Regions from separate parts of the Tatumella sp. UBA2305 genome, predicted to be linked through region 1. Evidence: predicted binding sites of a transcription regulator. Region 1 holds the regulator's gene; the other holds the start of a gene.

The links. Region 1 encodes Fur, which represses iron uptake genes when iron is present. Its sites were predicted from a motif close to ATAATAATGAGAACNACTATCAA; they were not measured.
Region 2: the regulator Fur is predicted to act here: its motif matches at 2,253-2,275, upstream of B3Z23_RS03370 (TonB-dependent receptor domain-containing protein).

What each region holds. Positions count from the first base shown of each region.
Region 1 is NZ_DDVT01000019.1:76,371-81,733, reverse strand. It holds gene ybfF (esterase) at 1-569, shown strand, start outside; gene ybfE (LexA regulated protein) at 716-991, shown strand; gene fldA (flavodoxin FldA) at 1,125-1,655, shown strand; gene fur (ferric iron uptake transcriptional regulator) at 1,998-2,444, shown strand; gene B3Z23_RS12290 (beta-N-acetylhexosaminidase) at 2,644-5,352, opposite strand.
Region 2 is NZ_DDVT01000007.1:41,267-46,629, forward strand. It holds gene B3Z23_RS03370 (TonB-dependent receptor domain-containing protein) at 1-2,133, opposite strand, end outside; partial or broken gene B3Z23_RS03375 (autotransporter-associated beta strand repeat-containing protein) at 3,981-5,363, shown strand, end outside.

The sequences.
Region 1 (5,363 bases):
CAGACACCCTCGATCACTACCAACTGGATCAGGTGGATGTGATTGGTCACTCTATGGGGGGAAAAATCGCAATGGCGCTGGCAGCGCTGGCCCCGGACAGAGTACGCCGCCTGATAATGATCGATATTGCTCCGGTAAATTATCCGGTCAGGCGACATGATGATATTTTTACGGCACTACGTATCGTAAGTGATGCCGGTATTACCCGCAGAGAATCTGCGGCAGAATTAATGCGCCCTGTTCTTAATGATGAAATGGTCATTAATTTTCTGCTGAAATCATTCCACCAGGGGGAATGGCTATTTAATATCCCGGTACTCTGGGACAATTATGAAGCCATCACCGGCTGGAAAACCTGTCCTGCCTGGCCTGGCCCGGCCTTATTTATTGCAGGTGGCAACTCACCCTATCTGGATAATCGCTACCGGGCTGAACTGCTGGCACAGTTCCCGCAGGCCAAAGCGCATATTGTCGCCGGCGCCGGGCACTGGGTACATGCAGAAAAACCCCGGGCGGTCATCAGTGCGGTACAACGTTTTCTGTCACTGGCGGCGAAAACTCCGGAGTGAAACTGTATAAGTATTGGCGTCATTCATCGCACTGGAGTATGATTGCGCGCTAAATTTTTATCGTGTGCTTTTAACATGATAACTGTGTTCATTCATCATTTTTCTGCGTGTATCTGATACAACGCAGGTGTTCAGTTTCAAAAATCATGGCAAAAGAAAATACGGATCGTACTACGCTCGATTTGTTCGCCAACGAACGCCGGCCAGGTCGTCCCAAAACCAGTCAGCTCTCGCGGGATGAGCAATTGCGGATAAATAAACGCAATCAGCTAAAACGCGATAAAGTCCGTGGACTACAGCGGGTTGAACTCAAGATGAGCAGTGACATTGTCGATGCTCTGAACTCTCTGGCGGCAGAACAAAACCTGAGTCGAAGTGAACTCATAGAACAAATTATTCTGGCTCAACTGAAACAAGATTAGGTTCGGACAACCGCACTCAGGAGCAAATCTGGCCTGTTTACAAGTTTCTCACACCACACAGGTCTGTTATCATCTGCATATCTGTACTGAAATTACAATTATCTGATCTGAAGATTCAAGAGGTTATACCCACATGGCAATCGTAGGCATCTTTTTTGGCAGCGATACCGGCAACACTGAAAACATCGCAAAAATGATCCAAAAACAATTGGGTAAGGACGTTGCTGAAGTGCACGACATCGCGAAAAGTACCAAAGAAGATTTGGAAGCTTTCGATATTCTGTTGCTGGGTATCCCGACCTGGTACTACGGTGAAGCACAGTGCGACTGGGATGATTTCTTCCCTACCCTGGAAGAAATTGATTTTAACGGCAAGCTGGTCGCTCTGTTCGGTTGTGGTGACCAGGAAGATTATGCGGAATATTTCTGTGATGCTCTCGGCACGATCCGTGACATTATCGAACCAAACGGTGCCGTAATTGTAGGTCACTGGCCAACTGCCGGTTACCATTTTGAAGCCTCCAAGGGCCTGGCGGATGACAGCCACTTCCTGGGGCTGGCTATTGATGAAGACCGCCAGCCGGAGCTTACCAGTCAGCGAGTCAGCCAGTGGGTGAACCAGGTGTCAGACGAGCTGCAACTGAAAGAAATCCTCGACGCTTAATAGGGTTTTTCATCAGAGTTGTGGTACTGTTAACTTCAGCACCTGCGGGAATGACTAAGATGGCCAGTAGCACCCGCATTAATTTCTTCAGCATATAATACAGACACGGACATTTCAGGGGTTCAGGGAACAAAGACTGAAGTTACCTGAGAACAACAAACTGTCTGTTTTTTCTCTGTGACAGTTCCTTGTCCGGTGGGCATTTCTCCGGGAGTGTTTAAGAGCTGTAGTTTCAATTTTGGTGCATCAGTTCTATAATGGATTAAAAAATATAAGGTCATTAACCAAACTTCAGGGCTTCTTGCCAAAGTCATTTTTCAAAAGTAACAGGACACAAACTGCATGACTGACAACAACTCCGCATTGAAGAAGGCTGGTCTGAAAGTGACACTTCCAAGACTGAAAATTCTGGAAGTGCTTCAGGAACCAGAATGCCACCATGTCAGTGCGGAAGACTTGTACAAACGCCTGATCGATATGGGTGAAGAAATTGGTCTGGCCACGGTATACCGTGTGCTTAACCAGTTCGATGACGCGGGAATCGTAACGCGCCATAACTTCGAGGGCGGGAAGTCAGTTTTTGAATTGACTCAACAACAGCATCATGACCATTTGATTTGCCTCGACTGCGGTAAAGTCATTGAGTTTAGTGATGAGTCAATTGAACAACGCCAGCGTGAAATCGCGACACGGTTTGGCATTAAGCTGACGAACCATAGCCTGTATCTGTATGGCCACTGTACCGAAGGCGATTGCCGCGAAGATGAGTCGCTGCATAACGATAAATAATCAGTATTCCTACTGATTATTCAGGAGTTGCTGAGACAGTCTGTCGCCGGTAGCACAATCACCTGATAAACCCGCATCTTTTGCGGGTTTTTTGTTGCCTGCCACCACCGGACGCCCTCTCCCTTCCCTGCTATTCTGCTAATCTCTTCGCCAGGGGTTAGCTCCCTGGCGAAGATAAAAGCATTTAACGCGATTAAGCTCAGTCCGGCTGTTTATTTCCAACGGTCCTGATAACAGTATCTGTCGTTCCGGCCAGAGTCAGCGGCACATTGCGACTGAAACGTTTTCCATCCGGACTAACTGACCTGATCAGTACATCACCTGTCACCATTGGTGCCTGTTGCGGGTTATAACGCAACCACTGTTGCCCACCATCCGTAGAAAATTCGACAGTTGTCCCGGGTAACGAAGTATTCACCCAGAGACGGCCCGAGCGAATTTCTGCCCCCGGCACCGGAATTCTGTAAGCAATACCGCTGGCATCCAGCCGTGCCAACACTGACTGTCCCAGCAGATTGGCAAACCGCTGCCAGTCGTTATCCAGCCGTTGCTGATCGACATAATGCGTTACGCCCTTCTCAAACCGCCTCCCCTGCTGGTAATCGAGTTCCCAGTCGGCTTTATGCCAGGCGCGTTCAGCCACAGAAAATAATCTCGGATATAGCCGGTATTCCATATCCTGATCGGTACGGACCACTTCGCTCCAGATCTGCGCAGACATCCCGTAAGCCCCCGGCCATGGCCCTTCTGAGGTTGCAGCAAATATCTGTCCGTCGCGATCCGTAGAAATTTCGGCATTTTGTGGCAGATTATCCGGGGTAAAACGGAAAATTTTCTGCTCATCGCTATACCTTGTCGCCCAGTAATAACCAGGTTCTACAGCATTCACTTCATAAGGCATATCCAGATACAGATAATCCGGATTAGAAACAATCACACGATAGCCTTTATTTGCCCAGTCATTGACTGAACCGCTCCCTCCCCAGTACAGCGTATCCCAAAAGTTCAGCGCATTTCTCGCCGTGGCGAACTGTTGGTTATCACGGTTTTCTTTCAGCCCATCCTGCCAGGCCTGAATCCCTTCCATACCCTGCTTTTTCGCAATATCACTGATCTGTAAAGCAAACCAGCCAGGCAGTGCATTTAAGCTGGCCACCTGACCGCTTTTCAGCAATGATGCACATTGCGCTGATTTTGCCCATGGCTTATCCTGGCGGCTAAGGTCCCGCTGACCTTTACCTGCTTCGGGGTTTGCAGTATCAGTATACCCCGGCCCCAGATAGATATTTTTGGCTTCGTCGCCACCAAAATGCCAACGAGTCAACGGTTGTCCGGCCTCCTGATGCATACGAACGATTTCAGACATCACCTTATTGGTGAATCTTAAGGTTGAAGGCAGGCAGGGATTCACAAAGCTGGTCCGGTCATAAAATTGTACGGTAGTCACCTGAGAATCATCACCTTCATCCTGTAAACGATATTCCATTGCCTGTAATGATTTTCCTTCTGCCATCAGTTTTTTATATCTTGCCTCCATTGAAATGACTGCTGCTCTGGCATGTGCAGGCATATCAATTTCTGGTATCACCCGAATCTGTCTGGCATTGGCATACTTCACAATGTCGATATAGTCCTGTCGGCTGAAATAGCCGCTGCCGGTAGTCGTATTGTCCGGACCGGAACCCAATTGAGGTAACAGACAACGGGTTTCACTCAAATCATGACAACGCTGACTTCCCACCTGTGTAAGTTCAGGCAATCCCGGGATCTCAATTCGCCATCCCTCATCATCACTGAGATGCAGGTGCAGAACATTAAGTTTGTAGGCCGCCATTTGGTCCAGGGTACGCATGATGGCCGCTTTGGAATGAAAGTTTCTGGCCACATCGATGAAAATTCCGCGGTAGGCAAAACGCGGGGCATCTTCGATACTCATTACCGGAATGAGTGGTTCTCCATCCAGGGGGATCAACTGCAGTAGCGATTGCAGACCATAAAATACTCCCTGCCCGTCATAACCGGTGATCACGGCTTTTTGCGGGGTAATTTCCAGCCGGTAAGCTCCCTGTTTTACCTTTTTCCCCTGAAATGCTGAAGGTTCGATCCTTGTCTGTAACGGATAACCTTGCCCTGATGAGATACCAGCGTTGTTCAGTGCCTGATTTACCGTACGAGCGGTTTCCGGGGGCAACGCTGTCAAATCGGCTATGATGCCCTGTTTCAGGCTGATATCTTTTGTGCCTAAGACCACTTTCAACGGCGTCGGAATAATTTGCCCCCGCAACTGCCGGGGTTCCAGCAAGCGGGTCTGCAGGTTTTGCTGATAACGGTTTTCCGCGGTCATCAGGATATTGGCATCCGTCGGGCTTCTCCGCCACTGACTGACAGGAACCTCAGCAATGTCCTGCATCTTGTCGGTGTCAGTGACCGCTATAACTTTTGGTACCCCTTGGGTCGATGTAACATACCAGCGTGGCAAGACGTCACTTAACGATACCTGCCAGTATTCATTTATCACCGGTAAGCTGACAGATTGCCCGCCGGGGAAACCGGGAAACTTTTCCGTCGGTTCAATTTTATGCAGGTCACCTACCACATGTGTAATTTTAAACTGGTCATTTTCGCTGGCCAGTACCTGTCGGATGCCAGAAAAATAAATCGTCCAGTCCTTATCATTGAGCGTTTTGCCGGGGTTACTCAGCTTGATTGTCGCCCGATAGCAGGATCCCCAGTCACCGCCGAGTGCCGCACAATCCACACCATGGGTGGCGGCAAGATTATCCTGCACAGAGAATTTAACACCAAAGCGGCTGATCTGATCGATTGTTTGCTGAGAGGCATTGGCCGCCGGGCCTGCCAGCAGTGTGCTGGCCAAACATGCCAGCAGATGTTTTCGACTGAATTTCATGACTCATCCTT
Region 2 (5,363 bases), on a different contig from region 1:
CTTATACGGACTTTCTTCTGAAGTGACGGTACCGGTTTTAGTGGTATCGCGGGTCGTTTCCTGTGCCTGTTTACCCTTCACAAAAGTCGCCGTCACCGCAGTGCCCCACAGACCGGTAGGATCATCCCAGGCCACACCGACCACAGCTTTCATTGGTGCTACGCTGTCCAGTGCTGTATAGCTGTCACCGTCAAGTGAAGACTTAGACTCACCTTTAGCATAGCCCCAGGCCAGGGTGGCACTCAGGCCTTCTGCCTGGTGAATCCAGTGACCGATACTGAATTTAGTGCTGATTTCCCCCCCGTAGATATAGGCTTTATCACGGTTTTCCGCCTGGTAGATGGTATAGATGTTCGACGGCACGTTAGTGAACATCGACGGTGAACCGTTGCGGTCATAACGGTTATAAGCAATAAAGTTTTTATACTGGCTATAGAACACAGAACTGGTCAGGGTAATCCCCGGAGTGAGTTCACCGTTCAGACCCCATTCAAAGTTATTACTGGTTTCGGTTTTCAGTGCCGGGTTGCCAATTAGCGCATATTGCTGACTGCCCGCATAGCTGGAACCCAGGTTCCATGAACCGTACAACTGGCTGGCTTCAGGGAATTCCGCCCCGCGGCTGTACTGAACATAGGTCAGCAGTCCCGGGGTCAGATTATACTGAAAACGCAGCGACGGCAGCACTTCGGTATCGCTGGTACCTGTACCATAGAGGGTTTCTACCTCGTCTGTGGTCAGAACAGAACTGCCGGCCGCCAGAGTTTCGAGATCTTTTGGCCTGGTTTTTTCATAAGCCACACGAACCCCCGGGACAATCGCAAAATTATGCCCCTGCAGATCGAAGTTGATTTTATCCTGAACAAAGCCACCCAGTTTGGTGGTGGTACTGTTGGCCTGCGGCTGCATGACTGAGTAGTAGACCAGCGGAGCCGGATCCTGATCGAACGGACGTTTGGTGTTACCCAGGTCCGCATTCAGGCCGCCGCTGAGTTCATGACGGCCTATCGTCTTACGTAGCTCGGTAGTGAAACCAATGTTATTGGTATCGTAGTCGGAATATGTCCGGCCAATCACGCCGGTATCGTATGGCGCCAGCGTATTATCGCGCGCCTGAGTTTTTTGCCAGTAGAGATTGGTAGTCAGAGAGTCAATCCATTCATTTTCCGGCGTATAGAAATCCTGAAGATTGCCGGATAAACGCCGGGTCTCACTGGACTGATGGCTGGTACCAATAATCGCACTCCCCCCCGAATCCCAGGTATCGAAATGCGTATGATTGGTTTTATCGTAGTAACTGAAGGTTCCGGTCAGCTTATGTTCATCGTTAGGCTGCCAGATAACACTGCCCAGAAAAGCGTTGGAGTGCCAGTTAGCCGGATAGGCAGATACCGTCCCACTGTTATTACGCGTCTGTTGGCCATCACGATGGCTGTAGACGAAAATACCGCGCAGTTCTTCGTCCCCTGCCGCTGCAGTAATCCCATTATGCCAGCCCCGGTTTGAAGAATCGTAATCTGACTGGTAGCCAAAGTAACTGGTTTTCCCCGGATGCAGATAATCATCGGGTGACTTGGTTTTGAAGGAAACTGCACCACCGATCGAGGTATTGGGTTGTGATACTGCAGTGGCACCGGCATCGATATTCATCAGACCAAACAGGTACGGGTCGATATAGTCACGACCGATACCGAAAGTATTGACTCCGGTACGCCCCACATAGCCACGGCTGGTCGCAGAGGGTATTTCCACACCATCGATATCAATGCCGACACGGTTACTTTCCAGACCACGAATGTTGTATCCGGTATAGCCACCACGGTCAAAGCCACTTTTGCCGTTACCTGAACCGCCACTGGCGCCGGTAGCGCTGATCAGTGTCTGGTAACGCATCAGGGAACCAAAATCTGTGACCCCCAGTTTCTGCATCTCTGCCGCCGTCACTGTTTTGCGGTTACTGGCATTCACCTGAGGGGCGGTGGCTCTGACGATGATTTGCTGATCGGAATCGCTGTCGGCTGCTGTAGTACTGGTGGTTGCTGCGAAAGAACAGGCCGCGTGAACAGAAATTGCCACCGCTGTCGCCTTAAATAAGACAGGTTTAATCTTACCCTGAGTCAGAAATTTATACATAGTAGTCAGTATCCAGGCATACCAAAAAAGTCGTTTGCCACAGGTCAATGCAAACGAAGGTTTTTATAATGACGTGTGTCGTGGGGGAAACGCCCCACAAAAAAGAAATGGTAATCTATATCATTATGATAATGATTATCAATACCAAATGTTGAAACATACAGAACTTTTACAGTTAATGGCTGTCGGCATAGGAAATTTGTGCTATTGCGATAGTGTAACGGTTCACCTGGCCAGTCAGGACAAGGTCTGCAGAGCTATAAGGCTTTCAGCATCCACCGGGAAATTTACAAAAAATGAGTAAACCGATAGTGAGTCTTTTCGCCGAAGAACTGCCGAAAACCGGTCTGCACGTAGTGAACTCAGTCCGGGAATGATCGGAACGGAGGATAAATAACCACATTGAGTCACATAAAGAAGATGCCGGGAGATAATGCGTAGCGAAAATTGCGGCAATAATCGCTCTCCCTCAGAAATGATAAAAAATAAAGTTTTAAATATCTGATCAAATAAAACCGTTAATAAACCTGCTTTTCACCCTGATAAATAACAGATCCGTTTAGCTTACAAAGTATGCCCCCCTTACTCCTGACAAAAATCATTCTGAAAGATATCACTCTGCTATTTGAAAAAATCAAAACCCACTCATATCTGAAATTCAAAAAAAACCGGGAGTAAATATATAAAAAACAATAGAATATCCTTATAAAAAATTACCATGATAATTTCACAGCCTGACAGATAAAACAAGGCACTTCATTTTATCTAAGGATAACGGAGCTTAACTGACTGACAAATAATTACGGAGATAATATTAAAAATATCTCCTGGATTCTCTGGCGGAAGTTTATTTGACGTCATTCCGGGAAAGACAGCAAAACATCATACTATTCCGGAAATTGATAAAAATTTAACAATACCTGATGAGGAGCAATGACACACACTGCCGGTTATCAGTGACTGAATGGCAGGTAAAGAGAACGTCAGAATAAAAAATTCAGCAACCCTCTCCAGCAACCTGGGCCAGGCAGGGTAGGCATCTCCTTTCCCTGCGATGGCTGACAGACACCACTGTTTTGTGCTGAGATGAACCATGGCCCCCCCATTTAAATGCGCCCGTTTATCTCTTCTGTCTCCTGACAGTGTAATGTGCTGCGGAGAGATAACTGAAAGCCGGGTGGCGTGAAGAGCCGAAAAAAACCGTTCGGTGAAAATTCCTGCCTTCACTCGCAAGCCATTCAGCACCCACTTTCTACAGTGATTCATTTTGCTCCGGGTTCTCATAACGCCCAGGCGCCCGGACACACAAGCACCGTTTTCTGTCAATTTTCACCCTGACAACGAAATTTAATCCCAAATATTAAACAATTTACCGATCATTTCCCTTAGTGAGCCGGCTTACTATGGAATAAATAATTGGTCTCTTTTCATCCCTGCTATTTTAACAGTCAATAGGCTGAACAAAAAAAATCTTTAATTAATCTATCGGTAAAACCGTAACAATCTCAGACAACGATAGCCTTTGCCTGATTGACTAAAAAAGAAAACGATTACTTTTAAAAAAAGAAAATAAAAAAATAATAATAAAAACATAAACATCTATTTTATCGTTTCCTGAACACCCCCTCATTTATTCCGGATAAACCTAATGAAGTTTCTGTTTTTAAAAAAACAATGCCTGTTTTGTCCATAGCCGTATTGTTTACAAAGTACTGGTCATCAATTACGCTTAACAAAGAAAAAACCTTTCCTTTACAGCCTCTTAATTTAACGCAACAAAAAAAATAAAACGCATAAGATTCATAAATTTACACACAGCAATTCTCTATCCGGAATGGAGCGAACCTATGATTATCGTTGATGAAAAGAATCGAGAGTGTGCGGAGAAGTTCTCTGACTACGATTATAAATACAAAGATCAGGTAACTTTTAAAACCAGGAAGATGACCGCCGGTCTGGTTTCGTTATCCCTTTCGGCTGCAGTGCCCTTCTCGGCCATGGCCGTCACCCTGCCATCGTCAGTGTTAGTGGCAGATCAGACAGAATATGGTGCTGCAGCATATCTGCTCAATGGTTCCGATCAGGCAGCGACGCTCGATAGAGGAACGATAAATACAAAAACTGTCGGTGTCGCCACCATTAACGGTGGTACCGCGACTATCACGGGTTCAACCATCAATCTCTCCAACACCGAAAAAGCCTCTTATAGTCTCAGTGATTCTCAGTTTCCTTCAGATTATCCACAATCTGATTTTTACTGGCGTTATCGTCCGTTTGGTTACAGTAATACTGCCGATTATAGTGCCGGAATTATCGCGACCCCTTCTTTATCAGGTGATTTACAGAATGGTGTATCAGCATTTACCTTTACCGCCTACCGCCAGTTAGGATTTGCGGCCGCCGTTTTTGCTGCTGACGGTTCTTCCCAAAGTGTCAGTGACAGTACACTGAATGTCTACTCAGAAAATGGTATCGCACTGGGAGTGGTCGCAGATAAGGTAGATTACAGTTCCGGCGCAGGCGGAGGGACGGTGAATCTTTCAGGCAATAACGTTATTAACGTTAACAGTGACGGCACTGAAACCGGTGATGCTGATGGTTCCGAAACGTTCACTGCTGTGGCTTTAAAAACTAATGCTAAATGGAATATCCCTGCCGGTGGTTATGGAACCATCAATGTCGCCGACAAACTGGTTGCTAATACTAATGGTGCGGTTGCTGTATCCCGTGGCGGCTATATCAATTTCACTAATGCCACAGTGACCAGCGACAGTAACACTCAGCCGCTCTACTTTCAAACCATAGGTGGTGGCGTCATTACCTTTAACGGCACCACCCAGGGTAATAACCAATGGGAATTTGTTGGCGGAGGCATCGGGGGAGCTTCTGGTTCTTTGTTCGATTTAAGTAACCTGACAACAGGCTCACTGACAGTCGGTAATCTGACCGGGGTGAGTCCTTCCGGAGTATTGGGTGGTGCTCTCTACGATGACGATGGTAATGCTACAGGTAAATACGCTGCCGGCGATGCCACCCTCAATCTGGGTGCTAATAATCTGTTGGTGGGCGGGGCTAATCAGGATGGCGCATGGTCTGGCATTATCGAAGGCACCGGCGGCTCACTGACCAAAACAGGTACCGGCAGGTTAACCCTTTCCGGCACCAATACCTATGACAGCGGCACCGAAGTCGATGACGGTACCCTGGTCCGTGGTTCAGAAAATGCGATT